2 regions of the Variovorax nitratireducens genome follow, and region 2 is predicted to be linked to the other one. Evidence: predicted binding sites of a transcription regulator. Region 2 holds the regulator's gene; the other holds the start of a gene.
What was found. Region 2 encodes HrcA, which represses chaperone genes, less so after heat shock. Its sites were predicted from a motif close to TTAGCACTCNNNNNNNNNGAGTGCTAA; they were not measured.

Region 1 (15,799 bases), on a different contig from region 2:
GGGCCAAGTTGTCGGCCGCCTCGCTGATGGCCATCGCGCCGATCGTGGTGTTCGGCTGGTTCAGCCAGAAGCAGCTGGTGCAAGGCCTGACCTTCGGCGCTGTGAAATGAAATCGCCCCCAGTCTGCGCGCACTGCGTGTCGCTCCGCCAACCCCCGACCGGGGGCGCTGCCTACAGCCCGGCAAAGCCGGCTCTGCGGCAGCCCTGGAATGAAGCCCTTGCGCTTCTCCCGGCGAACCACTGACAAGAATCAAGGAGACATTTCTATGGCTTACCTCGAACTCCAGAACATCACGAAGAGCTTCGGCGATGCGCACATCATCAAGGGCGTCAACCTCGAGATCGACAAGGGCGAGTTCATCGTCTTCGTCGGGCCGTCGGGCTGCGGCAAGTCGACGTTGCTGCGGCTGATCGCGGGCCTCGAGCCGACTTCCGGCGGCAAGCTGATGCTCGACGGCCGGGACATCACCAACGTGGCCTCGGGCAAACGGGATCTCGCGATGGTGTTCCAGAGCTATGCGCTGTATCCGCACATGAGCGTGGCCGACAACATGTCGTTCGCGCTCAAGCTCGCCAACGTGCCCAAGGACGAGATCCGCAAGAAGGTGGACTACGCGGCCCGGCAACTCAACCTCACGCAATACCTCGACCGCACGCCCAAGGAGCTGTCGGGCGGCCAGCGGCAACGCGTCGCCATCGGTCGCGCCATCGTGCGGGCGCCCAAGGTGTTTCTGTTCGACGAGCCGCTGTCCAACCTCGACGCGGCGCTGCGCGGCAACACGCGCGTCGAGATCCACAAGCTGCACGTGGCGCTCGGCGCGACCAGCATCTACGTGACGCACGACCAGGTCGAGGCCATGACGCTGGCCGACCGCGTGGTGGTGCTGAAAGACGGCCTGATCGAGCAGGTCGGTTCGCCCATGGATCTGTACGACCGCCCGGTCAACCAGTTCGTCGCGCAGTTCATTGGCATGCCTTCGATGAACATGGTGCCGGCGGCTGCCATTCCGAGCTTCTCGTCCCAGACCGGCGGCAGGCTGCCGAGCGACGGCTTTCTCGGGGTGCGCCCCGAAGGCCTGCATGTGCACCCCGGCCACGGCGCCGGCGTGCCGGGCCGGGTCGACCTGGTCGAGGCGCTCGGCGCCGACACGCTGATCCACGTCGATGTCGGCGGCGTGCCGCTGATCGCGCGCCAGAACGAGCGCACGCCGCTGCGCGTCGGCGACGACGTCGGGGTGGAGCTCGATCCGTCGGTGCTGCACCTGTTCACCCGCGAAGGGCAGGCGGTCGCCGCATGACACTCGCAGCAGTGCCGGATGCCGGCTCCGTGGTGCTCCACCTGGGGCTTGGCTCCTTCCACCGTGCGCACCAGGCGGTCTATCTGCAGCAACTGATCGATGCGGGCGACGCGCGCTGGTCGATTTGCGGTGCCAACCTGCGGCCCGACATGGCCGACGTGCTCGCCGCGCTGCAGGCGCAGGGCGGCGCCTACACGCTCGAGACGGTGACGCCCGAGGGCGTCTACAGCTACCAGCGCATCGCGTCGATCCGCGAGGTGCTGCCGTACGAGGCGACGCTCGCGGCCGTGATCGCGCGCGGCGCCGATGCTGCCACGCGCATCGTGTCGTTCACGGTGACCGAGGCGGGCTACTACCTCGACGCCAAGGACAAGCTCGACCTGTCGTTCGCCGAGCTCGCGGCCGACATCGAAAGTGCCCGCCAAGGCAAGCCGGGCCAGACCATCTATGGCGCCGTCTGCGCCATCCTGCGGGCGCGCCGGGCGGCCGATGCCGGCCCGGTCACCCTGCTCAACTGCGACAACCTGCGCCACAACGGCGAGCGCTTTCGCGGCGGGCTGCTCGAGTTCATCGAGCGCAGCGGCGACACGGCTTTGCATGCCTGGGTGCAGGCAAACACCACCTGCCCCAACGCGATGGTCGACCGCATCACTCCGCGCCCGCCGCCCGAGCTGCGCGAGCGCGTGCGCGCGGCCACGGGGTGGGATGACGCCGCGCCGGTCACCGGCGAAAGCTTCATCCAGTGGGTGATCGAGGACGACTTCATCGCCGGACGGCCCGAATGGGAGCGCGTCGGCGTGCAGTTGGTCGGGTCGGTGCAGCCCTACGAAGAAGCCAAGATCCGCCTGCTCAATGCCACGCACAGTTGCATCGCCTGGGCCGGCACCCTGATCGGGCTGCAGTTCATCCACGAAGGCACGCACACACCGGCGATCCGGAAGATGGCCTTCGACTACGTGACCGACGACGTGATCCCCGTGCTGGGCGCGCCGGGTGCGCCGAGCCCGGTTGACTTGCCCGCCTACCGCGACGTGGTGCTCGACCGCTTCGGCAACCCCGCCATCCGCGACACCAACCAGCGCGTGGCCATGGACGGCTTCTCGAAAATTCCCGGCTTTATCGCGCCCACTGTGCGCGAACGGCTCGCGCGCAATGAAAGCATCGACAGCGTGGCGATGCTGCCTGCACTGTTTCTGGCCTTTCTGCAGCGCTGGCACCAGGGCGAACTCTCTTACGCCTACCAGGATCAGGCCATGGATCGGGCGGTCGCGCATGCCATGTGCGATGCGGCCGACCCTGTTGCAGCGTTTTGCGCCGATATCCCGCTCTGGGGCCCCCTGGCGGGTGATGCGCGGCTGGTCGACGCAGTGCGCCGTGCCAGCGCACGCGTCGCGACTTTCGTATCAACGAGGAATCTGAAATGACGGACAAGAAGAGCGGCCGCCTCTCGGGCCGCCATGTGCTGGTGACCGGCGCCGGCGGCGGCATCGGCCTCGCTATCGCCGAAGCCTGCATCGCCGAAGGCGCCCGCTGCAGCGTGGTCGACCGTGGGCCGCAAGCCCCCGAAACCGTGCGCGCGCTGATGCAGCACCACCCCGACGCGCTGGCGTATATCGGCGCCGACGTCACCGACATGGCGGCCATCGCCCGCATGCTCGCCGCTGCGCACGCGCGGTTCGGCGCCATCCACACGCTGGTCAACAACGCGGCCGTGTTCGACATGGCGCCGCTGCTCGAAAGCAACGAAGCCTCGTTCGACCTGCTGTTCGCGGTCAACGTCAAGGGCATGTTCTTCGTGATGCAGGCGGTGTTGCGCCACATGGTCGAGGCCGGCACGCAGGGCGCATCGGTCGTGAACCTGGCATCACAGGCCGGCCGCCGAGGCGAGGCGCTCGTGTCGCACTACTGCGCGACCAAGGCGGCCGTGATCAGCTACACGCAGAGTGCCGCGCTCGCGATGGCGCCGCACGGCATCCGGGTCAACGGCATCGCACCGGGCGTGGTCGATACGCCGATGTGGGCCGGTGTCGACGCGCTGTTCGCCAGGTACGAGAACCTTCCGATCGGCGAGAAGAAGCGCCGGGTCGGCCTCGAAGTGCCGCTCGGCCGCATGGGCAGTCCGGCCGAGATGGCGGGGGCCGTGGTGTTCCTGGCCAGCGACGATGCCCGCTACATCACCGCGCAGACACTCAACGTCGACGGTGGTAGTGTGATGAGCTGAACCTGTACGCCGAGGTTTCGATGTCCACCGTCCGCGCCCGCCAAACCCCGCGCCACCGCCAGCCTGAGCTGGAGCACGACTTCGCGCGCTCGCCGGCGCTGGGCTACGAGAAGCCCGAAGAAGTCGGCTGGGTGCGCTGTCTGGCGCACGGCTATCCGAGCCCGCTCGCGCGCTGGCATTGCCACGACGAGTACGAGCTGCACCTGATCACCGGCACCTCGGGCAAGGCCTTCGTGGGCGACTGGATCGGGCCGTTCCAGCCCGGGCATCTGGTGCTGTGCGGGCCGCGCTTGCCGCACAACTGGATTTCGCTCGACGCACCCGTCGAAGGCGTGGCCACGCGCGACCTCGTGATCCAGTTCCGGCACGATCCGATCGAGCAGGCCGTCCAGCAGATCCCCGAACTCGCGGAAGTGCATCAACTGCTGGAGCGCGCGCGCCACGGCATCGAGTTTTTCGGGCTGTCGGAGCGCGCCGAACAGCACTGGGTGGCCGTTAAGGCTGCGCGCGGACTGCGCCGGTTGGCGGCGTTTTGCGACTTTCTGGCCGACCTGTCGGAGTGCACCGACTATCGCTTGCTCTCGAGCGTGCAGATGAAGGGCGCCGAGGGCAATGCCGAAGTCGACCAGATCAATGCCATCGTCAACCGCATCACCGACAACGTGGCCGAGCCGATCGTCATGGCCGACGTGGCGGCCGAACTCGGCATGAGCGAGAGCCGTTTCAGCCGCTTCTTCCGGCGCTCGACCGGCAACAGCTTCACCGACTTCGTGAACCGCGTGCGCATCAACAATGCCTGCCACCTGCTGATGCAGACCGACCACTACGTCACCGACATCTGCTACCAGGTCGGCTTCAACAACGTCGCCAACTTCAATCGGCGCTTTCTCGAAATCAAGGGCATGACGCCCAGCGAGTTCCGGCGCCAGTCCGACAGCCGCTTCGGCGGCGCGCACTGACCCCGCCATGTACCTGGGACTCGACCTCGGCACGTCCGAGCTGAAGGCACTGCTGCTCGCGGACGACCACCGCATCGTCGGCGTGGCGCGCGCAGCGCTCACGGTGAGCCGGCCACAGCCGCTGTGGTCGGAGCAGGCGCCGGCGCAGTGGTGGGGTGCGCTGGAGTCGGTCATGCAGCAGCTGGGCACGCAGCACGCCGCAGCGCTTGCGGCGGTGCGGGCCATCGGCCTGTCGGGCCAGATGCACGGCGCCGTGCTGCTCGACGACAAGGAAGAAGTGGTGCGCCCCGCGATCCTCTGGAACGACGGCCGCAGCGCCGCACAGTGCGCGCAGCTCACGGCAGCCGTGCCGCGCCTCGGCGAGATCACGGGCAACCTCGCGATGCCGGGTTTCACCGCGCCCAAGCTGCTGTGGGTGCGCGAACACGAGCCTGACCTATTCGCCCGCACGCGCCGTGTGCTGCTGCCGAAAGACTGGTTGCGGCTGATGATGGGCGGCGAGGCCGTGAGCGAGATGTCCGATGCGTCGGGCACCCTGTGGCTGGACGTCGGCCGACGCGACTGGTCCGATGAACTGCTCGCCGCCACCGGCCTCACCCGCGCCCACATGCCGCGGCTGGTCGAAGGCAGCGAGGTGTCCGCAACGCTCAAGCCCGCGCTGGCCGCGCGTTGGGGCCTGGGCCCCGGGGTGCGCATCGCGGGCGGCGCGGGCGACAACGCGGCCAGCGCCGTCGGCATGGGCCTGGTCGCACCGGGGCAGGGTTTCGTGTCGCTCGGCACCTCGGGGGTGATCTTCGTGTCGGGCGCCGCGTTCGCGCCCAATCCGGCGCAGGCGGTGCATGCGTTTTGCCATGCGCTGCCGGGTCGCTGGCACCAGATGTCGGTGATGCTTTCCGCTGCGAGCGCCGTGAGCTGGGCCGTGCGCGCCTTCGGCTTCGCCGATGAGGCGGGGTTGCTCGCGGAGGCCGCGACGCTGTCGCCCGAGGCCCGCGCCCGCGCGCCGCTGTTTCTGCCCTACCTGTCCGGCGAACGCTCGCCGCACAACAACGCGCAGGCGCAAGGCGTGTTGTTCGGCATGACCCCCGCGCATGGGCCGGCCGACATGGCCTATGCGGTGGTCGAGGGCGTGAGCTTCGGGCTGCGTGACGGGCTCGACACGCTGGAGCGGCCCGGCGGCGATCTGGCGCTGGTCGGTGGCGGCGCGCGCAGCAGCTGGTGGGCCCAACTACTGGCCGACATCCTGGAAGTGCCGCTCGCACTGGGCGAGGGCGGCGAAGCCGGTGGGGCGCTGGGCGCGGCGCGGCTGGCCTGGCTGGCCGTTGGCGGCACCGTGGAAAGCGTTTGCCGCCCGCCACGGCTCAAGCAGCGCTTCGTGCCCGAGGCAGCGCAGGCCGGCGCGCACCGCGCCCGGCATCTGCGCTTTCGCGGGCTCTACTCAGCGCTGAAGCCGCAGTTCGCGCCCTGAGCAGCGCACGGCGTTCAGGCTCCCGCCCCCACGAGCACTGGCGTCGCGCGGTAGCGGTCTGCGAAAAGGCGCTGGAGCTCCGCGATCTTCGGCAGGTCGTGCTGGACGATGTACGGATTGCGCGGGTTGCGCGTCAGGTAGTCCTGGTGATAGGCCTCGGCCGTGAAGAAGCGCTTCTGCAGTTCGATGGTCGTGACGATCGGCTTGCTGCCGAAGGTCTTGGCCTGCGTGAGTTGTGCGATATAGGCCTGCGCGATGCGCGCCTGCTCGAGGTTCTGCGCAAAGATGGTCGAGCGGTACTGGGTGCCGGTATCGGGCCCCTGCCGGTTCAACTGCGTCGGGTCGTGCGCCACCGAAAAGAAGATCTGCAGGATACGCGCATAGCTGATCTGGCGCGGGTCATAGCTGATGCGCACCGCCTCCGCATGGCCGGTGCGGCCCGAGCCGATGTCCTCATAGTGGGCGGTGTTTTCCGCGCCGCCCGCATAGCCCGACACCGCGCCGCTCACGCCCTTGACGTGCTGGAACACGCCCTGCACCCCCCAGAAGCAGCCGCCGGCAATGACGGCGGTTTCGTTCGCGTTGCCGGGAGGCGGGGCGGGGTCGGTCGATGGCGCTGGCAGCACGACAGCGGCTTCGGCCGCGACGGCACGCCCGCCGAACCAAACCACACCGCCAGCCATCAGGGCCAACGCCGCCAGCAAGGCCCGGCGGCCAGCGAGAGAAGGAGCGACTTTGTTCATGGCCGCAGTGTGCGCCAACCGTCCCAAGAAGCACGCGCCCATGAAAAAAGCCCCGCAACTCGCGCTGCAGGGCCTTTTCAATGGGCTGATTCGCCCCCTTCGTGGGGTGCCACCGATCCGGCTTCGCCGGTCGGCAGGCACCGCCCCCGGTAGGGGGTAGGCGTAGCGGACACGAAGTGCCGCGCAGCCTGGGGGCGAGCCAAACTTACATCCCCATGCCGCCCATGCCGCCCATGCCACCCATGTCGGGCATGCCGCCGCCAGCGCCGGCTTCGTCCTTCGGTGCGTCGGCGACCATGGCTTCGGTCGTCAGCAGCAGCGAAGAAACCGATGCTGCGTTCTGCAGCGCGGTGCGGGTCACCTTGGTCGGATCCAGGATGCCCAGTTCGAGCATGTCGCCGTAGGTGTCGTTCTGGGCATTGAAGCCGTAGTTGCCCTTGCCGGCCAACACAGCGTTCACCACCACCGAGGCTTCGCCGCCGGCGTTGTTGACGATTTCGCGCAGGGGCGCTTCGACCGCCTTGAGCACCAGCTTGATGCCGGCGTCCTGGTCGGCGTTGTCGCCCTTGACCGAGTCGCCCACAGCTTGCTTGGCACGCAGCAGCGCCACGCCGCCGCCAGCCACGACGCCTTCTTCCACTGCAGCGCGGGTGGCGTGCAGGGCGTCTTCGACGCGGGCCTTCTTTTCCTTCATTTCGACTTCGGTGGCAGCGCCGACCTTGATCACGGCAACGCCGCCGGCCAGCTTGGCCACGCGCTCTTGCAGCTTTTCACGGTCGTAGTCGCTGGTCGCTTCTTCGATCTGGACGCGCACTTGCTTGACGCGGGCTTCGATGTCGCCGGCAGCACCAGCACCGTCGATGATGATGGTGTTTTCCTTGCCGACTTCGATGCGGGCAGCCTGGCCGAGGTCGGCCAGGGTCACCTTTTCGAGCGTCAGGCCGACTTCTTCGGCGATGACCTTGCCGCCCGTCAGGATGGCGATGTCTTCCAGCATGGCCTTGCGGCGGTCGCCGAAGCCCGGTGCCTTGACGGCCACAACCTTCAGGATGCCGCGGATCGTGTTCACGACCAGCGTAGCGAGGGCTTCGCCTTCGACTTCTTCGGCAATGATCAGCAGCGGACGGCCCGACTTGGCGACTTGTTCCAGTGCGGGGAGCAGGTCACGGATGTTGCTGATCTTCTTGTCGTAGAGCAGAACGAACGGGTTTTCCAGAATCGCGGATTGCTTTTCGGGATTGTTGATGAAGTAGGGCGACAGGTAGCCGCGGTCGAACTGCATGCCTTCGACGACGTCGAGTTCGCTGTCCAGGCTCTTGCCGTCTTCGACGGTGATCACGCCTTCCTTGCCGACCTTGTCCATCGCGTCAGCGATGAGCTTGCCGATGGTTTCGTCGCTGTTGGCCGAGATCGAGCCGACTTGAGCGATTTCCTTCGACGTGGTGGTGGGCTTCGAAGCCTTCTTCAGCTCGGCGACCAGGGCCGTGACAGCCTTGTCGATGCCGCGCTTCAGGTCCATCGGGTTCATGCCGGCCGCGACCAGCTTGAAACCTTCGCGAACGATGGCTTGTGCCAGCACGGTCGCGGTGGTGGTGCCGTCGCCGGCGTTGTCCGAAGTCTTGGAGGCAACTTCCTTCACGAGCTGGGCGCCCATGTTCTGGAGCTTGTCCTTGAGTTCGATTTCCTTGGCGACGGACACGCCGTCCTTGGTCACCGTGGGGGCGCCGAACGAACGTTCCAGCACCACGTTGCGGCCCTTGGGGCCCAGGGTCACTTTGACTGCGTTGGCCAGGATGTTGACACCCTCGACCATGCGCGCGCGGGCTTCACCGCCGAAGACTACGTCTTTTGCTGCCATGATGATTTACTCCGAATGGATTGAATGAAAGAGACAGGGAAAGGAGAGAAGGCTTACTTCTCGACGACTGCGAACAGGTCGTCTTCCTTCATCACCAGCAACTCGTCGCCATCGACCTTGACGGTCTGGCCCGAGTACTTGCCGAACAGGACGCGGTCACCGACCTTGACGCTCATTGCGGCAAGCTCGCCCTTGTCGTTGCGCTTGCCCGGGCCGACGGCCAGCACTTCACCCTGATCGGGCTTTTCGGCGGCGGCGTCGGGGATGACGATGCCGGAGGCGGTCTTGGTTTCGCTGTCAATGCGCTTGACGATCACGCGATCGGCCAAAGGACGAAGTTTCATTGCATCTCCTGATAAGAAACGGGGTTTTATGGTGGGCACCGGCTCAAGGCCGACGCCCGATCGACTGGAAGGGTGTTGTTAGCACTCATCTTCAGCGAGTGCTAATGATAAGGGCAATTCCCGCCGTTTCAAGGCCCGACCCCTTCTCTCGACCGTTCTGAAGGCGTACGGAAATTCAGTTGGACCGGCTTCTTCCGGGAGTTCACTCAGTTGTCATGCACGGCGCCTAACGTCCGCCGGCACCATCAACGAGGAGATTTCTCATGAACCGGCTGAAGAAAATCTGTACGGCCCTGCTGGGCATCGGCATGTTGTTCGCAGTTGCGACGACCGCCTCCGCCCACGAAGAAAAGGCGCGGCGCCGCGCTGACAACGCGCCCCTGGTGATCGGCCACCGGGGAGGCGCCAACGGCTATCTGCCCGAGCACACCCTGGAAACCTATGCGCTCGGCATCTCGCTGGGTGCCGACTACATCGAGCCCGACCTGGTGGCAACCAAGGACGGCTACCTGATCGCACGGCACGAACCCAACTTGATCGACACCACCAACGTCAAGGAACTGCCGCAGTTCGCGAGCCGCCGGCGAACCGTCATGCTGGACGGCGTTCCGACAGACGGCTTCTTTGCCAGCGACTTCACGCTGGCCGAGATCAAGCAGTTGCGCGCAGTCCAATCCTTCCCCGAACGCGATCAGGCCTTCAACGGCAAGTTCCAGATTCCGACGCTCGCGGAGGTGATCGAGTTGGCCAAGCGCAAATCCCGGGAGGAAGGGCGGCGCATCGGCATCTATCCGGAAACCAAGCACCCGACCTACCACCAGAGCATTGGCCTGCCGCTGGAAGACCGGCTGTTGAACGTGCTCAGCGCCGCCGGATGGAATCACCGCAACGCCCCGGTGTTCATCCAGTCCTTCGAGACGGCCAACCTTCGCTATTTGCGGAGCAAGACCAGCGTGCGTTTGATCCAGCTGATCGATGCCAACGACGTGAAGGCCGACGGTTCCCTGGACCTCACCAAACCGTACGACAAGCCCTACGACTGGGTGGTGTCCAACCGCGACGGGCTGTACAGCGACCTGGTGACGCCGCGCGGCCTGCAAGAGGTGAAGCGATATGCCGACGGCATCGGCCCCTGGAAGCCGTACCTCATCTCGAGTGCCTGCAAATCGGTGCAGGGCGGCGCGTGCGTCGACGTGACGGGCGACGGTGTGGTCGACGAGCGCGACCGGGTGTTGCTGGCGCCAACTGATGTGATTGCGAATGCGCACAAGCTGGGGCTGCTGGTGCACCCCTATACGTTCCGAAGCGAGCAGAAACGCCTGACGGGCAGTTTCCAGGGCAATCCGGTCAACGAGTACCTCGCGTTCTACGAGGCGGGCGTGGATGGCCTGTTCAGCGACTTTGCCGACACCGCCGTCGCAGCGCGGGCCATGTTCCTGCTCAAGCACGACCCGGACTACGCCGCCTGCCTGGTCAATTCGCGCAAGTGTGAACGCAACAATGATTGATGGTGCGCCCGCACGCGCCGGGCATCGCCGTTGCATCGGCTTGGCTGCGGCGGCGATGCTGGTCGCTGCCGCAGTCTCGCCGATGGCACGTGCTGAAGGCGGACTGCCCGGATCGCCCAGAGCTGTCACTGAGAACGCTCCGATCGCGTCGTCCCTGCCGCAGGGCAGCGGCGCATCGATGGCGGGGACGGATGATGCAACGGCAAATCCGGGTGGCGCGATCTTCAGTCCGTTTGCCGATCCATCCACGGCCAAAGTTTCTCGGACGGATCAGGCCTCGCCCAGTCCTGACTCACGAACGTCGGATCACACTCTTGCGCTCATGATGTCCGCTGTCGGCATCGCGGCAATTGCCTGGCTTCTGTTGAAAGCCGCTTGAGCATTTGCCGCTCGGGGCTTGCCCGTCCCGAACGGTGCAGCTCAGTCTTCAGCCGGGGCACGCCACGTCGGTCGGCACGACGCCGCAGGTGCCCCGCACCTGCACGCGTCAGGTGCCGACCACGCCACCGTCGTTCTTGGTGATGACCACCGTGGCCGAGCGCGGCCGGCCGCCGCCGTCGGGCCACTTCGACACGGCCAACGGCTTGTCGGGGTCGCTGCGCTCGTTGGCCGGCTCGCCCGGGTGCTGCACGTTGATGAACATGGTCCTGAGGTCGGGCGTCGTCGTCAGGCCGGTAATCTCGCAACCCGCCGGGCCCACCAGAAAGCGGCGGATCTCGCCCTTGGTGGGGTCGCACGCCAGCATCTGGTTATTGGGCAGGTTGCTGTAGTCGCCCTTGCCCAGGGTGGACGTGGACGCGTCGGTCTGGATCCACAGCACGCCGCGCGCATCGACCGTCAGGCCGTCGGGGCTGCCGAAGGTGTCGCCCTTGATGTTGCCTTGCGCCTCCCAGCGGCCTTGCTTGGGGTCGCCGGCCAGCACCAGGTGGTTCCAGGCGAACCTGGTGGCGTCCAGGTCGCCGGCTTCCTTCCAGCGGATGATCTGGCCCATGGTGTTGTTGACGCGGGGGTTGGCCGGATCGACGCCGGGCTGGCCCGAGGCACCGCGGTTGCTGTTGTTGGTGAGCGTGCAATACACCTCTTTGGTGATCGGGTCGACGGTGGTCCATTCGGGCCGATCCATCTTGGTTGCGCCCAGGGCGTCGCTGGCCTGACGTGCCTTGATCAACACGTCGCCCTGGCTGGCGAAGCCCTTGTCCGTGGTCAGCGGGCCCTTGCCCTGCGTGAGCGGCAGCCATTCGCCGGTGCCTTCAACATCGAAGCGCCCGACGTACAGCGTGCCGTGGTCCAGCAGCTCGCGGTTGGCGGCAAAGCCGCCCGGCTTGACGCGGTCGCGGCTGACGAACTTGTAGATGTATTCGAAGCGCGAGTCCTCGCCCATGTAGACCACCGCGCGGCCGTCGGCCGTGAGTGCGGTGGCCGCGCCTTCATGCGCGGCGCGGCCCAGTGCGCTGCGTTTGACGGGCGTGGCCGTCGGATCCTGCGGGTCGATCTCGACCACCCAGCCGAAGCGGTTGGATTCGTTGGGATGCCTGGCAACGTCGAAGCGTTCTTCATGCTCGTGCCAGCGGTACTTGGCACCATTGCCCTTGCGGATGCCCCAGCGGCGCTGATGCGCATCGGGTTGTTCCACGCCTTCGAAGTAGTCGGCAAAGTTCTCTTCGCAGGTGAGGTAGGTGCCCCATGGCGTCTGGCCGTGGGCGCAGTTGTTGAAGGTGCCCAGCGCGCGCATGCCGGTGGGGTCGGCGGCGGTCTTGAGCATTGCGTGGCCGGCCGCCGGGCCGGTGATGGTCATAGGCGTGGCGGCAGTGACGCGGCGCGCGAACTTCGAGGGCAGCACCTGTTTCCAGGCATTGCCCTCGCGTTGAATCTCGATCACCGAGACACCGTGCGCGTTGATCGCCTTGCGCACTTTTTCGGCCGTCCAGGTCTTCATGCCGTCGACGTGCAGCAGACCGTCGTCCACATATTCATGGTTCATCACCAGAATGCCGCGCTGCGAGGAGCCGTCGACCGGGAAGAAGGCCATGCCGTCATGGTGCATGCCGGCCTGCAGCGCCTGCTCGGCCGCGGTGTTGGAGCCGTCCGGCCTGAAGGCCGGCATCTGGCCGGCAATGCCCACCGGGTCGCCCCAGCGGTACAGCACCTGGGCGCTGTAGCCTTCGGGCACGACCACGTTGTCGACGGCCGCCATGGGAATGCTCTTGAAGCCTATGCTGCGGCCGAGCGCGGCCATGTTGCTGCCGGCGGTGCTGGCGCAGCCGGCCGCCAGTGGGCCCAGCAGGCCCGCCACCGTGGCCGCGAGGCCGCTTCGCACGAAGATGCGGCGCGCCGGATCGGAAACCTCATAAATGCTTGGATTGGCGCTCCGGTTGGAGTCCTCCATCGTGGAATAGTCTTTGGCCATGGCCTTCTCGCTTCGTCTTGTTGCAGGACAAACACGATGTTCTGAAGGTCTCGTGAAAACGCTATGACAAAGTCGTGACGGGTGTGCCGGTGACGAGACGGCATGCTGCTCAGAGCTGGTCGGTCGGCACGAACCACGAAAACAGCAGCAGCTGCAGCCGCGTCAGCAGGCTCGAATCGGGCTCGTCGTCCAGCACTTCGTTGGTCTCGTCGCCGGTGCCGATCCACTGCACGGTCTTGCCGTCGGGCTTGAGCACCACGCGATAGACGCCTTCGAGGTCGTCGAGCAGGTAGGCGTACAGCAGCGCCTGAGTCAGTTCGTGGCTGCGCACGCTGACGCCGAACTCGGTGTTCAGCCGGGCCGAGCGCGGGTCGAGGTTCATCGAGCCGAGCAGCACCCATTCCCGGTCGATCAGGGCCAGCTTGGCATGCAGCCGGCCACGGGCCTTCTTCAGCAGATCGCGGAGTTTCCGGTTGCGCTTGAGCTGCTCGGTGCTGACCTCGTACAGCTCCACGCCGAGTTTCAGCAGGTCGATCCGGTAGCGGTTGTAGTTGATGTTGACCAGCGGCTCGTCGCTGTCGGCCAGCGAATTGGTGACCACGCTGATCTGCACGTTTCGCTCGCGCGCCGTGCGAATGCGCGCCATGCCGTCGTCGCCCGGAATGAAATATGGCGACACGACCTGGACCCGTGTCTTGGCCAGCGCGAACATGGCGTGAGATCGTTCGGCCAGCGTCACCGTGGCGCGGTTGCCGCCGAGTGCCTTGTCGGGAATGTCGGCCGATGCCTCGGCCCTGGCGCGCATCCATTCGAAGTTGCCACTGGTCAGCTGCACGCCGAGCGCCGGGTCGCCCAGGAGGTCGGTGTCCGGCAGCGGATCGGGTGGCGGCGCGAAGCGCGGCGAGGTGGCCTCCTCGAAATTCGCGGCAAGTTGTTCGGGCGCCACGTTGCTCGCGGCGACGCGGCCGAGCGGGTACACCACCTCGCTGTTCCAGTAGGTGTCGAAGATCGCGGCGCTCTCGGCCACCACCGGCCCGGCCATCAGCACTTCGAAATCGATGAAGTTGGCGCTGTCGCTGCGCAGGAAATACTCATCCGCGAGGTTGCGGCCGCCCGCGATCGCGATGGCGCCATCGGCCACGAACAGCTTGTTGTGCATGCGATGGTTGAGGCGGCTGAAGTTCGCGAAGAAGTCGATCCAGCGCGTGGCAGAACGATTGCGGCCGTTCACGAACGGGTTGAAGAGGCGCACTTCGACGTTCTTTTCGACCGAGAGGCCCTGCAGCAGCGGGTCGAGGCCGGTCGTGTGGAAATCGTCGAGCAGCAGCCGCACGCGCACGCCGCGTCGGGCGGCATCCCGCAGCTCGCGCAGGATCAGCCGGCCGGTCTTGTCGTTGCCTAGCTGGTAGGTCTGCACGTCAAGCGAACTCCCCGCGCGCCGCATCAGCTCGAGCCGGGCGTCGAGCGCGAAGTTGGCCTGGATCAGCGGGCGCAGGCCCGAAAGCCCGTCGTGCGCCGTCGTGTCCAGGTTCTGCGCCGCCCGGCCCAGCTCGGTCTGGTTCGACGCCGCGATGAAGTGCACCGGTGGTTCGGGCGTGCGCGGCGGCAGGCCGGCACAGGCCGTCAGCAGGCCCGCGAGCGCCAGCGTGGCGCAGCGCAACAACAGCAGGGCGGGAAGGCGTTTCGCCATGGGAGCGAGGAAAAGACCGGCGGGGTTTGGCGAGGCGCCCGATCGTAGCGGCGACGTGGCGTCTTTGGCGGCAGTGCGATTCCCTTTTCTTCTGTCTTCGCCATTGCGTTCACATTCCGTTCATGAATAGAATACGAATCGTTCTCAATTGCATCAAGAATAGGATCCGGATGATGATGTTTTCGACGCGGCACAGGGTCGCTTCGTGGCTGGCAGGTTGCCTTGCCATCTGCGTGCACCAGCAGGTGCTGGCGCAGGCGACCCCCGAGGCGGCGCTGCCGGAAATCCGGGTCAATGCCAGTGTCGAAGCGGAAACCGCGACTTCGCCCGTGATCGGCTACCGCGCCAAAAACGCCATCACGGCGACCAAGACCGACACGCCGCTGGCCGAAACGCCGCAGTCGGTGACCGTGATCACGCGCGACCAGATGGTTGATCAGGGCGCCACCAACCTGCAGGACGCGCTGGGTTACGCCGCCGGGGTGCGATCCGACGCCTACGGTCTCGATGCCCGCACCGACTCGGTTCGCGTGCGCGGCGCCTACCCCGACGTCTATCTGGACGGCCTGCGCCAGGCCTACGGCTACTACACCAGCACCACGCGCACCGAGCCCTACACACTGGAACGACTCGAAGTGCTGCGCGGGCCGTCGGGCATGCTGTTCGGCGCCGGCACGGCAGCCGGCGTGGTCAACATGGTCAGCAAGCGGCCGTTGCTCGAAACGCAGCGCGAGGTCGGCGTGCAGTTCGGCAGCTTCGGCCGCAAACAGATCCAGGCCGACCTGACCGGCGCATTGGCCGTCGACGGCACCTGGTCGTATCGCCTGATCGCGCTGACGCGCAAGTCCGATACGCAGGTCGACTACGTGCCCGACGATCGCAGCCTGTTGGCGCCATCGCTCACCTGGCGGCCCAACGCGTCGACCTCCCTTACCCTGCAGGGCCTATGGCAAAAAGACAAGAGCGGCACCACCTCGCAGTTTCTGCCGTGGGAGGGAACGATCTACCCGAACCCCAATGGCCGGCTGCCGGCGAGCCGCTTCATCGGCGAGCCGGGCGACTACTACGACAGCGAGCGCAAGACCTTCGGCTGGCTGTTCGAGCACAAGTTCAACGACAGCTGGACGGTGCGCCAGAACTTCCGCGTGGCGCACAACGAAAACGACAACCGCTACCACTACGGCGACGCGTTTTCGGTGCCGGGCGGCTGGGCGGCCGACCCGATCTTCAAGCGCCTGCTGGGCCGCTACAACGACAGTTCGCTAACGCGCAACCGCACCACCACGCTCGACAACCATGTCGAGGG
Region 2 (15,799 bases):
ATCCGGAGGCGACAACCTGGCCGCCACCTTCAGCCCCGAACTGAGCGACCTCACGATCTACGTGATCGACGTGGCGGCCGGCGAGAAGATCCCGCGCAAGGGCGGCCCCGGCATCACCAAGAGCGACCTGTTTGTCATCAACAAGACCGACCTGGCGCCCTACGTCGGCGCCGACCTGAACGTGATGGAAGCCGACACGAAGCGCATGCGCAAGCAGCGCCCCTACGTGATGACCAACCTCAAGACCAACACCGGCCTGGCCGAAGTGGTCGCGTTCATCGAAGAGCGCGGGATGCTGCTGGAGGCGTAAGGGACGCCGACGGCGCAAGCTCATGATGGTCGACCGCTTGCGTCAACGAGGATCTGCTCAACTGCACAGTTCAGACGCCATCTGAACGAGTGGCATCGAAGCCGTCACCGGCTGGTTTTCGCGTGGCCTTCTGGCGGAGAGTGTGAGATTCGAACTCACGGACGGTTGCCCGTCGGCAGTTTTCAAGACTGCTGGTTTAAACCACTCACCCAACTCTCCGAGCCGGCGATTTTAGACGGTGCTGCCTTGCTGGCGTGACGCTTCCTGTTTTTCAGCCGCGGATGAATGGCGCGGCTGCAGGCCGTGCAGCACCAGATCCAGAACGCCTCGGGCCCATGTGCGGCGTTCGGTCGGCCCGGCGAGCGGGTTGGCGATGAAAAAGCGGATGCCGCCGTACGCCAGCGTCGACAACTGCACCGCCGTGAGTTCGGGCTCCGGCACGTGCAGCTTGCCGGCACGATGGGCTTCGGCCAGGTAGTGAACCAGCGGATCCAGTAGCTGGCTGTTCTCGGTGTAGACCATCCTGGCCAATTCGGGGAAGCGTGTCGCCTCGGCGATCGCCAGCCGCAGCAGCCCCATCGTGCGGGGCTCGCTGGCGCCCAGGTAGATGCCCTCGATCAATTCGAGCAGGCGCTCCTCGGTGTCGGTCTTGTCGCCCTTCAGCGCCGCGTGCATGCTGGCGCGCGCATGGTCGAGCGACCGATGGATGACCTCGCGAAACAAGGCATGCTTGTTTTCGAATTGGCGGTAGATGGTGATCTTGGCGACGCCGGCGTCGCGCGCGACTGCTTCGATACTGGTGGAGGCGTAACCCTTGTCCAGAAAGGATTGCGTCGCTGCTTCCAGAAATGCCTCGCGCAACTCGTTCGCCTGCACCACGCTGGGCCGCCCACGTGATCTGCGCTGGGGCTGGGCTTCGGCTTGGCCTTGTTGAAGCAGTTCTTCCGTCGGGGGCGTAGTAGGCGGGCTGGTGGTCATGCGTCGGGCAAGAACAAGGTCTGTAAGTCACTCAAGAAATCGAGACCCCGCTCCGTCGGCCAAACATGACGGAGATCGCGCGCCAGCAAGCCATCTTTCTCGGCTTGACTGAGCCCGCGTTGAATGGCGGTTATTGCCAGCCCGGTGCGTTCGCAGAACTGCTGCAGGGAAAAACCGTCCTTCAGTCTCAAGGCGTTGAGCATGAATTCGAACGGCAGCTCGGCCACGGCCACGTCTTCGCTTTGCGCCACTGCGGTCCCGGCCAGCGCCTGATCCATGTAGCGCTGGGGTTCCCGAAAGCGAACCTGTCGCACGATGCGGTGCGCGAAGCTCAATTTGCTGTGGGCGCCAGCGCCAATACCGAGGTAATCGCCAAACTGCCAGTAGTTGAGATTGTGAGCACAGGTGTGGCCTTCTCGCGCGTAGGCCGAGACCTCGTATCGATTCAACCCAGCAGCGTTCGCACGCTCGACGATGCGGTCGAGCATTGCATAGGCGTCGTCGTCCTCGGGGACCTTCGGCGGGAATTTGGCGAAGTAGGTATTGGGTTCGATCGTGAGGTGGTAGACCGAGAGATGCGGTGGCGCCAGGGCCAGCGCCTGGTCGAGGTCGGCCTCGAACTGCTCGGCGGTCTGGCCCGGCAGCGCATACATCAGGTCGAGGTTGAAGGTGTCGAACGCGCTGGCCGCCTCTTCCACGGCGGCAATGGCCTGGGCCCGGTCGTGCACCCGGCCGAGCGCCTGGAGGTGCTCGTCGTTGAAGCTCTGCACCCCGACCGACAGCCGCGTGACGCCGGCAGCGCGGTAGGCACGGAAGCGGTCGCGCTCGAAGGTGCCGGGATTGGCTTCGAGGGAGATCTCGCAATCGGGTGCGAGCTTGAGGCGGGCGCGCAGGTCGCCGATGAGGCGATCGATCGCCTCGGGCGAAAACAGGCTGGGCGTGCCGCCACCGATGAACACGGTGTGCACCGTACGGCCCCAGATGAGGGGCAGCGCCGCGTCTAGGTCGGCCACAAGAGCGTCGAGGTAGCGCTGCTCCGGCACCCCGCCCTGCCCGGTCGACCACTCGTGCGAATTGAAATCGCAGTAGGGGCATTTGCGCAGGCACCAGGGCAGGTGCACATAGAGCGACAGGGGCGGCAGCGCGGCCAGTTGCAGCGGGCCGGGCCGCATCAGGTGCAGCACGTTGTTGGCGTCCGGGGCGCCGCCTTGCAGGGCAGCCGCGATCGGGACGACCGTGCTCATCGCGACCAGCGCTCGCGCATCAGCGCCAGCATGGCGCGGGCCGCCTGGCCGCGGTGGCTGTTGGCATTCTTGACCTCGGGAGGCAGCTGCGCAAAGGTCTGGCCGAAGGCGGGCAGGAACATCACGGGGTCGAAGCCGAAGCCGTTGTCGCCGACCGGCACACGCGTGATCTCGCCGGCAACGCGGCCGACCGCAATCAGCGGCTCGGGATCTTCGGCACTGCGCAAGGCCACCAGCGTGCTGACCAGCGCGGCGCGCCGGTCTTGCACTTCGGCCATCTGCTCGAGCAGGGCACGCACGTTGTTGTCGTCGCCCTTGGCGTAGCCGAACTGCGTGGCATAGAAGGCCGTGTCCACGCCCGGCAGGCCGCCAAACGCCTCCACGCAGAGCCCGGCGTCGTCGGCGATGGCGGGCAGCCCGGTGGCGGCCGCGGCATGCCGCGCCTTGGCCAGCGCGTTCTCGACAAAGGTGCGAAACGGCTCCTCGGCCTCGCCCACGCCGAACTCGGCCTGGCGCACCAGCCTCACGTCGAGCGGCGCCAGCAGCTGCTGGAGTTCCGCCAGTTTGCCGGCATTGTTGGAAGCGAGAACCAGTTTCATGTCCGGAAAAGAGCTTCGGCGCCCTTTGGGTGGACACCGGAAGCTCTTATTTTGATAGCGATTGCTGTTGCAGCAGGACGAGTTCCTGAATGCCCTTGTCGGCCAGCCCGAGCAGCGCGTCCATCTCGGCGCGGGTGAAAGCGGCGCCTTCGGCCGTGCCCTGCACTTCGACGAAGTGGCCCGCCCCGGTCATCACGACGTTCATGTCGGTGTCGCAGGCCGAGTCTTCGGTGTATTCCAGGTCGAGCAGCGGCGTGCCCTGCACGATGCCGACAGAAATGGCCGCCACCGGCCCGCGGATCGGCGTGGCCGCGATCTTGCCGGCTGCCAGCAACTTGTTGACCGCATCCTGCGCCGCCACGAAAGCGCCGGTGATGGCGGCCGTGCGGGTGCCGCCGTCGGCCTGCAGCACGTCGCAGTCGAGGTGGATGGTGCGCTCGCCGAGCGCCTTCAGATCGAACACGGCGCGCATCGAGCGGCCGATCAGGCGCTGGATTTCCTGGGTGCGGCCGCTCTGCTTGCCGCGCGCGGCCTCGCGGTCGCTGCGGGTGTGGGTGGCGCGCGGCAGCATGCCGTATTCGGCCGTGACCCAGCCCTCGCCGCTGCCGCGCTTGTGCGGCGGCACCTTCTCTTCGACCGAGGCGGTGCAGAGCACGCGGGTCTGGCCGAACTCGATCAGCACCGAGCCCTCGGCATGGATGGTGAAGCCGCGCGTGATGCAAACGGGGCGCAGCTGGTCGGCGGCACGGCCGCCGCTTCGTGTGAAAGCAGTCATTTGGTCCAGAGCAGGTAAACAAGAAAACAAAGAGCCTCGGCCGTCGCCCCCATTCGTGGAACACCGCGGAACCGGCTCCGCCGGGCCGCCGGTGTTGCCCCCTGAAAGGGGGTTGGCGCAGCGACACGAAGTGCGCGAAGACTGGGGGTTAGCTCTTCCTTGCGGCCGAGCGGCGGATGGCTTCGTTGATCTCGGCGATCGAGCGCTCGATGGCGTCCTCGTCAAGGTCGTCGCCTTCGTTGTCGGAGGGCATGCCGGCCTGGATGGTCGAGGCGAAAACGCCTTCGCTGATGGTCTCGGTGGAAACGCCGCGATCCTTGCCCGGCGCGTCCGGGGTTTCCCATTCGAGCGCGATCAAGGTCACGTTGTCGCTGTGCGAGCCGCCGCTGCGCAGCGCGGATTCGGCCAGCTCGGGTGCGGCGTCCGACACCGGGCGGTTGCTCAGCGTCCGCACAATGTGGTCGTCGTCGAGCACGCCCCAGACGCCGTCGGAGCACAGCATGATGCGGTCGCCCTGCTGCAAGTTGAGCGGGGCCGAGACATCGAGCGTGGGCGTGGTCGGCGAGCCGAGGCAGGTCAGCAGCAGGTTGCGGTTGACCGGCTCGGCACCCTGGTCGAGCCGCGGGCGCTCGGCATGCGAGTGGTCGCGCGTGCGGGTCAGCAACTGCCCGTCGCGCACCACGTAGAGCCGCGAGTCGCCGCAATGGAGCCAGGTGGCCGTCGTGCCCTGCAGCACCGCGGCCACGAGCGTGGTGCGCGGCGTGTCGAGCATTGCCTTGTTGCCGGCGTAGCGCATGATCTGCTGGTGCGCCGAGAGTGCCGACGAGGTGAGGAAGGCGCGCACGTCCTTCACCACCGGCCGGGCTTCGCGCTGGTAGAGCGCGGCAATGGTCTGCAGCGCCATCTGCGCCGCCACCTCGCCCTCGGGATGGCCGCCCATGCCGTCGGCCAGAACGAACAGGCCGGACTCCCGCGTGTAGCAGTAGCCCATGCGGTCTTCGTTCTTGAGACGCCCGCCCTTGCGGCTGACCTGGAAAACTGAGAACTTCATGCGGGTCGTGTGGTGGGTGCGGCCGCCTTGGGCAGCCCCTTCTTTTCGAATGAGCGCATGTTATCGATCGACAGACGCACCTTCTCCCCTACGGTGAGCTTGGTGTAGTGGCGCTCGCCCTCACGGCTCAACTCTTTTTGCAATGCAAACACCGACTGCGGGCGCGAGAGCGGATCGAGCGACATGCACCACTCGACCACCTCGATCATGTTGTCGGAGTAGATGCCGCGCAGCCGCGAAAGCGACAGGCCCAGCCGGTCTTTCTCGATGCGCTGCGGCGCGTCGCTGGGCGGATAGCCCTGCATGCAGGCGTAGATGCAGGCGCCGATCGCGTAGATGTCGGTCCAAGGGCCCATCGACGAGTCGCGACGGTACATCTCGGGGGCAGCAAAGCCGGGCGTGTACATCGGGCGGATGAAGTTGCCTTCCTTGGAAAGCACTTCGCGCGCGGCGCCGAAGTCGATCATCACGGCGCGGTCGTCGTCGGTCACGAAGATGTTGGCGGGCTTGATGTCCAGGTGCAGCATCTTGTGCTGGTGCACGATGCGCAGGCCGCGCAGGATCTCGTCGAACAGCGAGCGGATGGTCGACTCGCGGAAGACTTTCTGCTTCTTCAGGTCGCGCGCGGTGACGATGAAATCCTGCAGGGTCGCGCCCTCCAGGTGGTTCATCACCATGTAGACGGTTTCGTTCTCGCGGAAGAAGTTGAGCACGCTGACCACCGAGGCATGCGAGATCTGGGCGAGCGAGCGGCCTTCTTCAAAGAAGCTCTTGAGTCCAAGCCGGTAGAGCGACAGCTTTTCGGGTGCGACCTGCGGCGCCAGTTCGCCGACACCGCGGGTGGCAAGCGAAGACGGCAGGTATTCCTTGATCGCGACCTGCTGGCCGGAATGGTCGACCGCCAGATAGACCACGCCGAAACCACCGGCCGAGAGCCGCCGTATCACACGGTATCCACCGATTACCGTATCGGGCAACAGAGGCGAAGGTTTGACCTTTGACATAATCCGGGAGTTTCGCCCGAAGGCGATGGGGCAGCAAGCGAACGCTGTGCCGTTGCCTCGGTGCGAGCAAACAAATACACAGTGAGGCGCAATGCCAGTTTACAGCATGACCGGCTATGCCAGTGGCCAAAACACCCCCGGGGGTAGCCACGCCGAAGCCGACGCGCGCCCTGCTGTGGCAGGCCGTCTCGGCGTCGAAATCCGCTCGGTCAACAGCCGGTTTCTCGACCTGACCTTCAAGCTCCCCGAAGAACTGCGCCAGCACGAACCGGCCCTGCGCGAGCTGCTCACGCGCAGCCTCAAGCGCGGCAAGGTCGAGGTGCGCGCCAACTTCGAGAACAACGCTGCTTCGGGGGTGGTCGAGCCTTCGGTCAAGCTGCTGCAGCGGCTCAACGGCGTGCAGGACGGCATCAAGGCCTGGCTGCCGAGCGCGCGCGAACTCAGCGTGGCCGACGTGCTGCGCCTGGCCAGCGGCGATGGCAGCGCACGCGGCGACTGGGGCCCCGACCTGGTCGAAGTCACCGGCAAGACGCTTGCCGCGATGATGGAAGCCCGGGCCCGCGAAGGCGCCCGGCTGGCGTCGATGCTGAACGAGCACCTCGGCGAACTGCGCAAGCTGGCCGCCCAGGCCGGCCCGCTGGTGCCGAAGCTGGTGGAACAGCAGCGCACCCGCTTTCTGGAACGCTGGCAGGAGGCGATGGGCCTGGTCGGCGGCACCCTGCCCGAAGCGGCGCAAGACCGTGCGCTGACCGAAGCCACGGCGTTTGCGATCCGCATCGACGTGGCCGAAGAGCTCACGCGCCTCAGTTCGCACCTCGAGGAGATCGAACGCCTCGTGGCCAAGGGCGGCGAGATCGGCAAGCGGCTCGATTTCCTGATCCAGGAGCTGCACCGCGAGGCCAACACGCTCGGCTCCAAGTCGGCGGCGCTGGAGCTCACCCGCATCGGGGTCGACATGAAAGTGCTGATCGAGCAGATGCGCGAGCAGGTGCAGAACATCGAATAAGAAGCGAACGCCCGATGGATTACCCCGGCAATATTTTTGTGGTGGCGGCGCCGAGCGGCGCCGGCAAGTCGAGCCTGGTCAAGGCGCTGATGGAACTGGATTCGGCCGTGCAGCCGTCGGTGTCGCACACCACGCGGCCGCCGCGCGGCCAGGAGAAGCACGGCCGCGAATACTTCTTCGCGTCCAACCCGGAGTTCGACGCGATGGTGGCGGCTGACGCGTTTGTCGAATGGGCGCACGTGCACGAGCAGCGCTATGGCACGTCGAAGCGGGCGATCGAGGAACGGGTGGCGCAGGGCGCCGACGTGATCCTCGAGATCGACTTTCAGGGTGCGATCCAGATCCGCAAGACCTTCGCCAACGCGGTGCTGATCTTCATCCTGCCGCCGAGCTGGGAAGAGCTGCGCTCGCGGCTGGAGCGGCGTGGCGAAGACAGCGCCGAGGTGATCGCGCTACGCCTGCGCAATGCCGCCGAGGAGATGGCCCGGGCCAATGAATTCGACTTCGTTATAATCAATGAGTTGTTCGAGCGTGCGCTTTTCGACCTGAAAGCCATTGTTCACGCCCAGCGGCTGCGTTATTCCGCCCAGCGACGCGCGCGGGCCGATACCTTCGCCGCACTGAACATTCCCTGACACCCGACCACCGAAAGCTCCTCATGGCCCGCATCACCGTCGAAGACTGCCTGCTTCAGATCCCGAACCGCTTTCAGCTCGTTCTGGCCGCTACCTACCGCGCCCGCATGCTGAGCCAGGGCCACGCGCCCAAGATCGAGAGCAAGAACAAGCCGGCCGTGACCGCGCTGCGCGAAATCGCCGAAGGCAAGATCGGCCTCGAAATGCTGAAGAAGGTGCCCGGCTGACCCGTTGGCCCCCCGCATCCTGAATAGGGCACCGCTTGCGGTGCCTTTTTTGTGGGCAACCGCCTCGCGGCGGCGCGCACGCTAAAGTGGCATCCATGAGTGCGGTCGTCAAACCTGAGCCCAACACCCCGCGGGGTGCAGCACGACCGAGCCCGGCCGCGCTGAACGCGGCTGCCGCAAGTTTCGCGGCCCTGACCGCCCGGCTCGACTACCTGAACGCCGAAGACACCGAACTGGTGCGCCGTGCCTACCGCTTCGCCGACGAGGCGCACCTCGGCCAGTTGCGAAACAGCGGCGAGCCCTACATCACGCACCCGATCGCGGTCGCGGCCCAGTGCGCCGAGTGGAAGCTTGACGCACAGGCCCTGATGGCCGCGCTGCTGCACGACGCGATCGAGGACTGCGGCGTCACCAAGCCGGAGCTGATCGAACGCTTCGGCGCGCCGGTGGCCGAACTGGTCGACGGCCTCACCAAGCTCGACAAGCTGCAGTTCAACACGCGCGAGGAAAACCAGGCCGAGTCTTTCCGCAAGATGCTGCTCGCGATGGCGCGCGACGTGCGCGTGATCCTGATCAAGCTGGCCGACCGCACCCACAACATGCGCACGCTGGACGATGCGCCGCGCGAAAAATGGGGCCGCATCGCGGGCGAAACGCTCGAGATCTACGCGCCGATCGCGCACCGCCTGGGTCTGAACCAGACCTACCGCGAACTGCAGGAACTCTCGTTCCGGCACCTGCGCCCGTGGCGCTACGCGATCCTGGCCAAGGCCGTGTCCAAGGCGCGCAGCCGGCGGCGCGACCTGATCCAGAAGGTGCAGCGCGAGCTCGAAACCGCCTTTGCGGCCGCCGGCATCAACGTTCGCATCGCCGGGCGCGAGAAAACACTCTTTTCGATCTACCGCAAGATGGACGAGAAGCACCTGAGCTTTGCCCAGGTGACCGACATCTACGGCTTTCGCCTGATCGTGCCGAGCGTGATCGCCTGCTACACCAGCCTTGGCATCCTGCACCAGATGTACAAGCCGCTGCCGGGCAAGTTCAAGGATCACATCGCGATCGCCAAGCTCAACGGCTACCAGTCGCTGCACACCACGCTGGTCGGCCCCTCGGGCGTCAACGTCGAGTTCCAGTTGCGCACCGAAGCCATGCACGTGGTAGCCGAATCGGGTGTGGCGGCGCATTGGCTCTACAAGGCCTCCGACAACAACGCCGCCTCGCGCGAGCGGCTCGGCGCCAAGTGGCTGCAGTCGCTGCTCGACATCCAGGACGAAACACGCGACGCGGCCGAGTTCTGGGATCACGTCAAGGTCGACCTGTTTCCCGACGCGGTCTACGTGTTCACGCCCAAGAGCCAGATCATGGCGCTGCCGCGCGGCGCCACGGTGGTCGACTTCGCCTATGCCATCCACAGCAACATCGGTGACCACACCTCGGCCGCCCGCATCAACGGCGACCAGGTGCCGCTGCGCACCGAACTCAAGAACGGCGACGTGGTCGAGGTCATCACCGCACCGGTTTCGACCCCGAATCCGGCCTGGCTCGGCTTCGTTCGCACCGGGCGCGCGCGCTCCAAGATCCGCCACTATCTCAAGACACTGGCGCACGCCGAGTCCGAAGGGCTGGGTGAAAAGCTGCTCGCCCAGGCGTTGCGCGCCGAAGGCCGCAGCAAGTTGCCGCCCGACGATGCCGAGAACCAGCTCATCTGGGAGAAGTTGTTGCGCTTCACGGCCAACCGATCGCGCTCCGAGCTGCTGACCGACATCGGCCTTGGCCGCCGCATCGCGAGCATCGTCGCCAAACGCCTGATGTTCCTGCTCGCTGAGCGCGGTGAAAAGCCCGATGCCTTGCTGCTCACGCGCGAGCGCTTCACGGCGCACGAAACGGTTTCACAGGGCGGAGTCACGCTCGACGGCAGCGAGAACTCGGCGGTACGGTTCGCGCTTTGTTGCCGCCCGATCCCGGGCGACCCGATCGTCGGCTACCTCGGCCACGGCGAGGGCCTTGTCGTTCACACCAACGATTGCGGCGTCGGGCAACGGCTGCGGCACCGCGACAGCGAACGCTTCTTTGCGGTCGAGTGGGCCGAAGACGCGGTGCGAGCCTTCGAAACCGGCGTGGTCGTCACGGTGCGCAACGACAAGGGCGTGCTGGCCCGCGTGGCCGCGACGCTGGCCGATGCCGAAGCCGACATCACGCACGTCGAAATGGCCGACGAAAGCCCGCAGGACTCGACCGACCTGCGCTTCGTGATCGCCGTGCGCGACCGCACCCATCTCGACGCGGTACTGCGCGCCGCCCGACGTACGGCCTCGGTGTTGGCCGCTGCCCGCGTGGTGCCGGCGCCCTACTCGGCCGACCCGGCGCCCGGCTCGGGGTAGCGCACCGAGAGCACCTCGACCTCGTGTGCGCCGCCCGGCGTGACGAGCTTGACCACGTCGCCTTCGCGAGCCTTCAGCAGCGCACGGGCGATCGGCGAGATCCAGCTGACCTGCGCGTTCTGGCTCTCGGCCTCGTCGATGCCGAGGATCGTCACGCTGCGCTCCTCGCCCGCCTCGTCGGCATAGCGCACGGTGGCGCCGAAAAAGATCTGGTCGCTGCCATGGTGCACCGAAGGGTCGGTGACCTCGGCGATCTCGAGCCGCTTGGTCAGAAAGCGAATGCGCCGGTCGATCTCGCGCAGCCGCTTCTTGCCGTAGAGGTAGTCGCCGTTTTCCGAGCGGTCGCCGTTCTTTGCGGCCCAGTGCACGGCCTCGACCACCTTCGGCCGCTCGACGTCCATCAGTTCGAGCAATTCGGTGCGCAGGCGCGCGTAGCCCTGCGGCGTGATGTAGTTCTTGCCGCCCGCGGGCAACGGCGGGAGCGACCCGCCCGCGCCGTCGTCACCGTCTTCGTCCGCGTCGGATTCTTTGGTGAATGCTTTGCTCATTGCGCAACGCTGCTCCAAAAAGAAAAAGCCCGCAACTCGCGTTGCGGGCTTTTAAAGAGTGGTGCGGCTGGCAGGAATTGAACCCACGACCCCTTGGTTCGTAGCCAAGTACTCTATCCAACTGAGCTACAGCCGCACAGCTTGCGATTATAGCATCCACTTTCGGGGACGCTGGTAGGCCGTGTTGGACTTGAACCAACGACCAAAGGATTATGAGTCCTCTGCTCTAACCAACTGAGCTAACGGCCCGGCCGGCGGATTCTAGTCGTCGCGTTGTTCGCTACTTGCGGCCGCTGAGCGCATTGCTCACCAGCCGCGAGGTGATGTCGACGATCTGGATCATGCGTTCGTAGGGCATGCGCGTCGGGCCGATCACGCCGAGCGTGCCCACCACCTGCCCGTCGACCTCGTAGTTGGCGCTGACGACCGACAGTTCGTCGATCGGCACCACCTTGCTTTCGCCGCCGATGAAGATGCGCACGCCCTCGGCCTGGCTCGACACGTCGAGCAGACGCATCAGTTGCGCCTTCTGCTCGAACAGGTCGAACGCGCGGCGCAACTGGCCCATGTCGCTGGAGAAATCGCTCACGGCGAGCAGGTTGCGCTCACCCGACACCACGACCTCCTCGCGTGCCTCGGTCAGCACCTCGCTGCTGACGGCCACCGCGGCCTGCATCAGCGCCGCAATCTCGCCGCGCAGCTTTTCCACCTCGGACTGCAGCCGATCGCGCACCTGCTCGATCGACAGGCCCGCATAGTGGGCGTTGATGTAGTTCGATGCCTCGACCAGCTGCGACTGGGTGTAGTCGGCTTCGGGAAAGATCACGCGGTTCTGCACGTCGCCGTCGGGGGAGACGATGATCACCAGCAGCCGCCGGTCCGACAGCCGCATGAACTCCAGGTGCCGGAACACCGAGGGCCGGCGCGGCGCCATCACGACGCCGACGAAATGCGAAAGGTTCGACAACAGCTGCGCCGCGTTGGCGATCACCTTCTGCGGCTGGTCGGGCGACAACGGCGGTGTCGCAAAAGCTTCACGCCGGCTCGTCAACATCGTGTCGACGAACAGACGGTAGCCGCGGGAGGTGGGGATGCGCCCGGCCGAGGTGTGCGGGCTGGCGATCAGGCCGGCCTCTTCGAGGTCGGACATCACGTTGCGGATGGTGGCCGGTGAAAGCTCGAGGCCCGCCGTGCGCGAGAGCGTGCGCGAGCCGACCGGCTGCCCGTCCGCGATATAGCGTTCGACCAGAGTCTTGAGCAGCAGCTTGGCGCGGTCGTCCAACATCGAGTGATTTTAATGTTGTAATTTGTACATGACCTCCTGCTTCCGGCACGTCGCCCTGATCGGCAAATACCAGGCGTCCGGCGCGCGAGCCCAGGCCGGCGCGCTCGACGGCGTGATGTGCGAGATCGGCGCCTTTCTCGAAAGCCAGGGCTGCGAGGTGGCGGTCGAGCAATCCACCGGCGATGAACCCGAAAGCAGCCGCTACCGCGCGCTCACGGTCGAGCAGATCGGGGAGCAATGCGATCTCGGCCTCGTGGTCGGCGGCGACGGCACCATGCTCGGCATCGGCCGGCAGCTGGCCCGCTACGGTTTGCCGCTGATCGGCATCAACCGCGGCCGGCTCGGCTTCGTCACCGACATTCCGCTCGACAACTACCAGGCCACCCTGATCCCGATGCTCGCGGGCGAGTACGAGGAAGACCATCGCAGCCTGATGCATGCCCAGGTGGTGCGCGAAGACGAGGTGGTGTTCGACGCCTTCGCGATGAACGACGTGGTGGTGAACCGCGGCGCCACATCGGGCATGGTGGAACTGCGGGTGTCGGTCGGCCGGCATTTCGTCGCCAACCAGCGTGCCGACGGATTGATCATCGCCTCGCCGACAGGCTCCACCGCCTATGCACTCTCGGCCGGCGGGCCGCTGCTGCATCCCGCTATTCCCGGCTGGGTGCTGGTGCCGATTGCGCCGCACACCTTGTCGAACCGGCCAATCCTTTTGCCCGATGCCGACGAGATCACGATCGAACTCGTGGCCGGCCGCGACGCCAGCGCCAATTTTGACATGCAGTCGCTCGCCTCGCTGGTGCATGGCGACCGCATCGTGGTGCGTCGCTCCGACTACCGCGTGCGCTTCCTGCACCCCAAGGGCTGGAGCTATTTCGACACGCTGCGAAAGAAACTGCACTGGAACGAAGGAGGTTCCTGAAGTGGCTCTTCGACGCATTGTCCTGCGCGACTTCGTGATCGTGCGCGAACTCGAACTCGATTTGTCGGGCGGCTTCACCGTGCTGACCGGCGAGACCGGCGCCGGCAAGTCGATCCTTGTCGATGCGCTGCAACTCGCGCTTGGCAACCGGGCCGACGCGGGCGCGGTGCGCGAAGGGGCCGAACGGCTCGACGTGTCGGCCGAATTCGATGCAGACGCAGCCCTGGCCGGCTGGCTCGACGAAGGCGGCTTCGAGGCTGGCGACGCGCTGCTGTTGCGGCGCACGGTCGACCTGCAGGGCCGGAGTCGCGGCTGGATCAACGGCAGCCCTGCCACCGCCACGCAACTGCGTGAACTCGGCGACCGCCTGCTCGACATTCACGGCCAGCACGCCTGGCAAAGCCTGACCCGTCCCGATGCGGTGCGGGGTCTGCTCGATGCCTACGCCGGCGTGCGCACCGATGCGCTCGATGCATGTTGGCACGCCTGGCGGCAAGCACAGTCCGCGCTCGATACCGCCCGCTCGGCGCAGGACTCATTGCAGCGCGAACGCGAGCGCCTGCAGTGGCAGATTGCCGAAGTGATGAAGCTCGCACCGGGCGTCGACGAATGGGAAGAACTCTCGACCAACCACACGCGCATCTCCAACGCGCAGGCGCTGATCGAAGCCGCCGAGGGCGCACGCGAGGCATTGGAGGGCGATGACGGCGGTGCGCTGGCCGCCCTCTCCAGAGCGGCCGCGCTGTTGCAAAGCAGCGAGCACATCGAGCCCAAATTCAGGGTGCTCGGCGAGGTGCTGGCCTCCAGCGTAGCGCAGGCGTCAGACGCGGCGCACACCCTTCATGGCTATCTGCGCCATGCCGACACCGATCCGCAACGCTTGGCCGAACTCGACGAACGCATGGGGCTCTGGATGTCGCTCGCGCGCCGCTACAAGCGCGGCCCGGCCGATTTGCCCGGCCTGCTGGCCGGCTGGCAAACCGACCTGAAGGCGCTCGACGCCGCGAGCGACCTCGAAGCATTGGAGCGCGCCGAACAGGCAGCGCAGCAGAACTACATGAAGGAAGCCAAGGCCCTCGGCAAGGCACGCAAGCAAGCCGCACCTAGGCTCGCCCAGGCGGTCACGCTCGCGATGCAGGGGCTCGGCATGCAGGGCGGCAGCTTCGAAGTGAAGCTGCAGGCGCTCGCGCAGCCGGGCCGCGCGGGCCTCGAAGACATCAGCTTCCTGGTGAGCGGCCATCCGGGCAGCACGCCGCGCCCGATCGGAAAGGTCGCCTCGGGGGGTGAGCTGTCCCGCATCGCGCTGGCGATCGCGGTCACGACCAGCGAACTCGGCACGGCGCAGACGTTGATCTTCGACGAGGTCGATGCGGGCGTCGGCGGCGCCGTGGCCGAAACCGTCGGTCGCCTCATGAAGCAACTGGGCCGCGACCGGCAGGTGCTGGCCGTCACGCACCTGCCGCAGGTCGCCGCCTGCGCCGACCATCACCTCGTGGTGGCCAAGCGCCAGACCGGGGGCCGCACCGAAAGCGGCGTCACGCCGCTCGACGGCGCGGCGCGCGAAAAGGAAATTGCCCGCATGCTCGGTGGCGAAAAGGTGTCGCAGACATCGCTCGCACATGCGCGCGAAATGCTCGGCAAGCCAACCTCGGAGGTTGGCGCATGAGTCTTGAGCTGGTGCTGATCACCGGCATGTCCGGCTCGGGCAAGTCGGTCGCATTGCATGCGCTGGAAGACGCCGGCTACTACTGCGTCGACAACCTGCCGCCCGAACTGCTGATGCCTTTCATCGCGCTGCAGCACGAGCAGCGCAGCGAGCGCGTGGCGATTGCGATGGATGTGCGCAGCGGCGTCTCGCTGCCGATGGTGCCGCAGGAGCTCGAGGCGCTGCGGCGCGGTGGCGTGGCATTGCGTTCGCTGTTCCTCGACTCGACCACCGACGCCTTGGTGCGCCGCTACTCCGAAACCCGTCGGCGCCACCCGCTGTCGCGCCAAGAGAGCCACACCGACGCGCCCGAAACACAGCGCGTGCTGGTGCAGGCGATCGAGCTCGAACGCGAATTGCTGGCCGACCTGCGCGACGGTGCCGACGTAATCGACACCAGCATCATCCGGCCGGCGCAACTCCAGAGCTACGTCAAGGCGCTGATCTCGGCGCCGCAAAGCGCGCTCACGCTGGTGTTCGAATCCTTCGCCTTCAAGCGCGGCGTGCCACTCGATGCCGACTACGTGTTCGACGTGCGCATGCTGCCCAATCCGCACTACGTGCCGGCCCTGCGTGCGTTGACCGGGCGCGACGCGCCGGTGATCGACTGGCTGCGACAGCACGACGACGTGGCGCGCATGTATGGCGACATCGAACAGTTCCTGGGCCGCTGGCTCGACGCGCTGGCGCAGGATCACCGCAGCTACGTGACCGTGGCGATCGGCTGCACCGGCGGGCAACATCGCTCGGTGTTCCTGGTGGAGCAGCTGGCGCGCGGCTTCGGCACGCGCTGGGCCGCGCTCAAGCGGCATCGCGAGCTGGACGGCGCCTGATCTCAGGCTGAAAGCAGCTTGCGCACCGGCGCCGGCAGGCCCAGGCCTTCCCATGTATCCGGTGCAAACCACTGCCCCGCTCCGGGCATCACCGATTTGGTGTCACCGCTCGCAAGCACCGGATGCAGGTGCAGATCCTTGTGCGTCAGCACGTGCAGAAACGGCGCCCCATCGCGTACCGACCCACGCAGTTGCACGGGCAAGGCTTCGAGCAGCGCGGCATGGCTGTCGAACACCGGCAGGCAATACAAGCCCGCCCAGATGCCGCGCGCCGGGCGCTTCTCGAGCCAGCT

Region 1: groES (co-chaperone GroES) is a predicted target of HrcA. The motif match lies at 8,967-8,993, and genes of this name have one in related genera.

Annotation. Positions count from the first base shown of each region.
Region 1 is NZ_JBPJZO010000003.1:543,797-559,595, reverse strand. Features, by position in the region: gene ACSFA8_RS11870 (carbohydrate ABC transporter permease) at 1-110, shown strand, start outside; gene ACSFA8_RS11865 (ABC transporter ATP-binding protein) at 267-1,298, shown strand; gene dalD (D-arabinitol 4-dehydrogenase) at 1,295-2,722, shown strand; gene ACSFA8_RS11855 (L-iditol 2-dehydrogenase) at 2,719-3,519, shown strand; gene ACSFA8_RS11850 (AraC family transcriptional regulator) at 3,540-4,478, shown strand; gene xylB (xylulokinase) at 4,486-5,943, shown strand; gene msrA (peptide-methionine (S)-S-oxide reductase MsrA) at 5,958-6,686, opposite strand; gene groL (chaperonin GroEL) at 6,892-8,544, opposite strand; gene groES (co-chaperone GroES) at 8,598-8,888, opposite strand; gene ACSFA8_RS11825 (glycerophosphodiester phosphodiesterase) at 9,152-10,396, shown strand; gene ACSFA8_RS11820 (hypothetical protein) at 10,389-10,775, shown strand; gene ACSFA8_RS11815 (PhoX family protein) at 10,884-12,803, opposite strand; gene ACSFA8_RS11810 (phospholipase D family protein) at 12,913-14,493, opposite strand; gene ACSFA8_RS11805 (TonB-dependent siderophore receptor) at 14,664-15,799, shown strand, end outside.
Region 2 is NZ_JBPJZO010000006.1:95,578-111,376, forward strand. Features, by position in the region: gene ureG (urease accessory protein UreG) at 1-310, shown strand, start outside; tRNA gene ACSFA8_RS16410 (tRNA-Ser) at 442-529, opposite strand; gene ACSFA8_RS16415 (TetR/AcrR family transcriptional regulator) at 542-1,288, opposite strand; gene hemW (radical SAM family heme chaperone HemW) at 1,285-2,532, opposite strand; gene rdgB (RdgB/HAM1 family non-canonical purine NTP pyrophosphatase) at 2,529-3,131, opposite strand; gene rph (ribonuclease PH) at 3,178-3,906, opposite strand; gene ACSFA8_RS16435 (PP2C family protein-serine/threonine phosphatase) at 4,055-4,957, opposite strand; gene ACSFA8_RS16440 (serine/threonine protein kinase) at 4,954-5,961, opposite strand; gene ACSFA8_RS16445 (YicC/YloC family endoribonuclease) at 6,053-6,967, shown strand; gene gmk (guanylate kinase) at 6,982-7,602, shown strand; gene rpoZ (DNA-directed RNA polymerase subunit omega) at 7,626-7,829, shown strand; gene ACSFA8_RS16460 (RelA/SpoT family protein) at 7,925-10,210, shown strand; gene greB (transcription elongation factor GreB) at 10,177-10,758, opposite strand; tRNA gene ACSFA8_RS16470 (tRNA-Arg) at 10,818-10,894, opposite strand; tRNA gene ACSFA8_RS16475 (tRNA-Ile) at 10,931-11,007, opposite strand; gene hrcA (heat-inducible transcriptional repressor HrcA) at 11,039-12,043, opposite strand; gene ACSFA8_RS16485 (NAD kinase) at 12,072-12,968, shown strand; gene recN (DNA repair protein RecN) at 12,970-14,634, shown strand; gene rapZ (RNase adapter RapZ) at 14,631-15,506, shown strand; gene mutY (A/G-specific adenine glycosylase) at 15,509-15,799, opposite strand, start outside.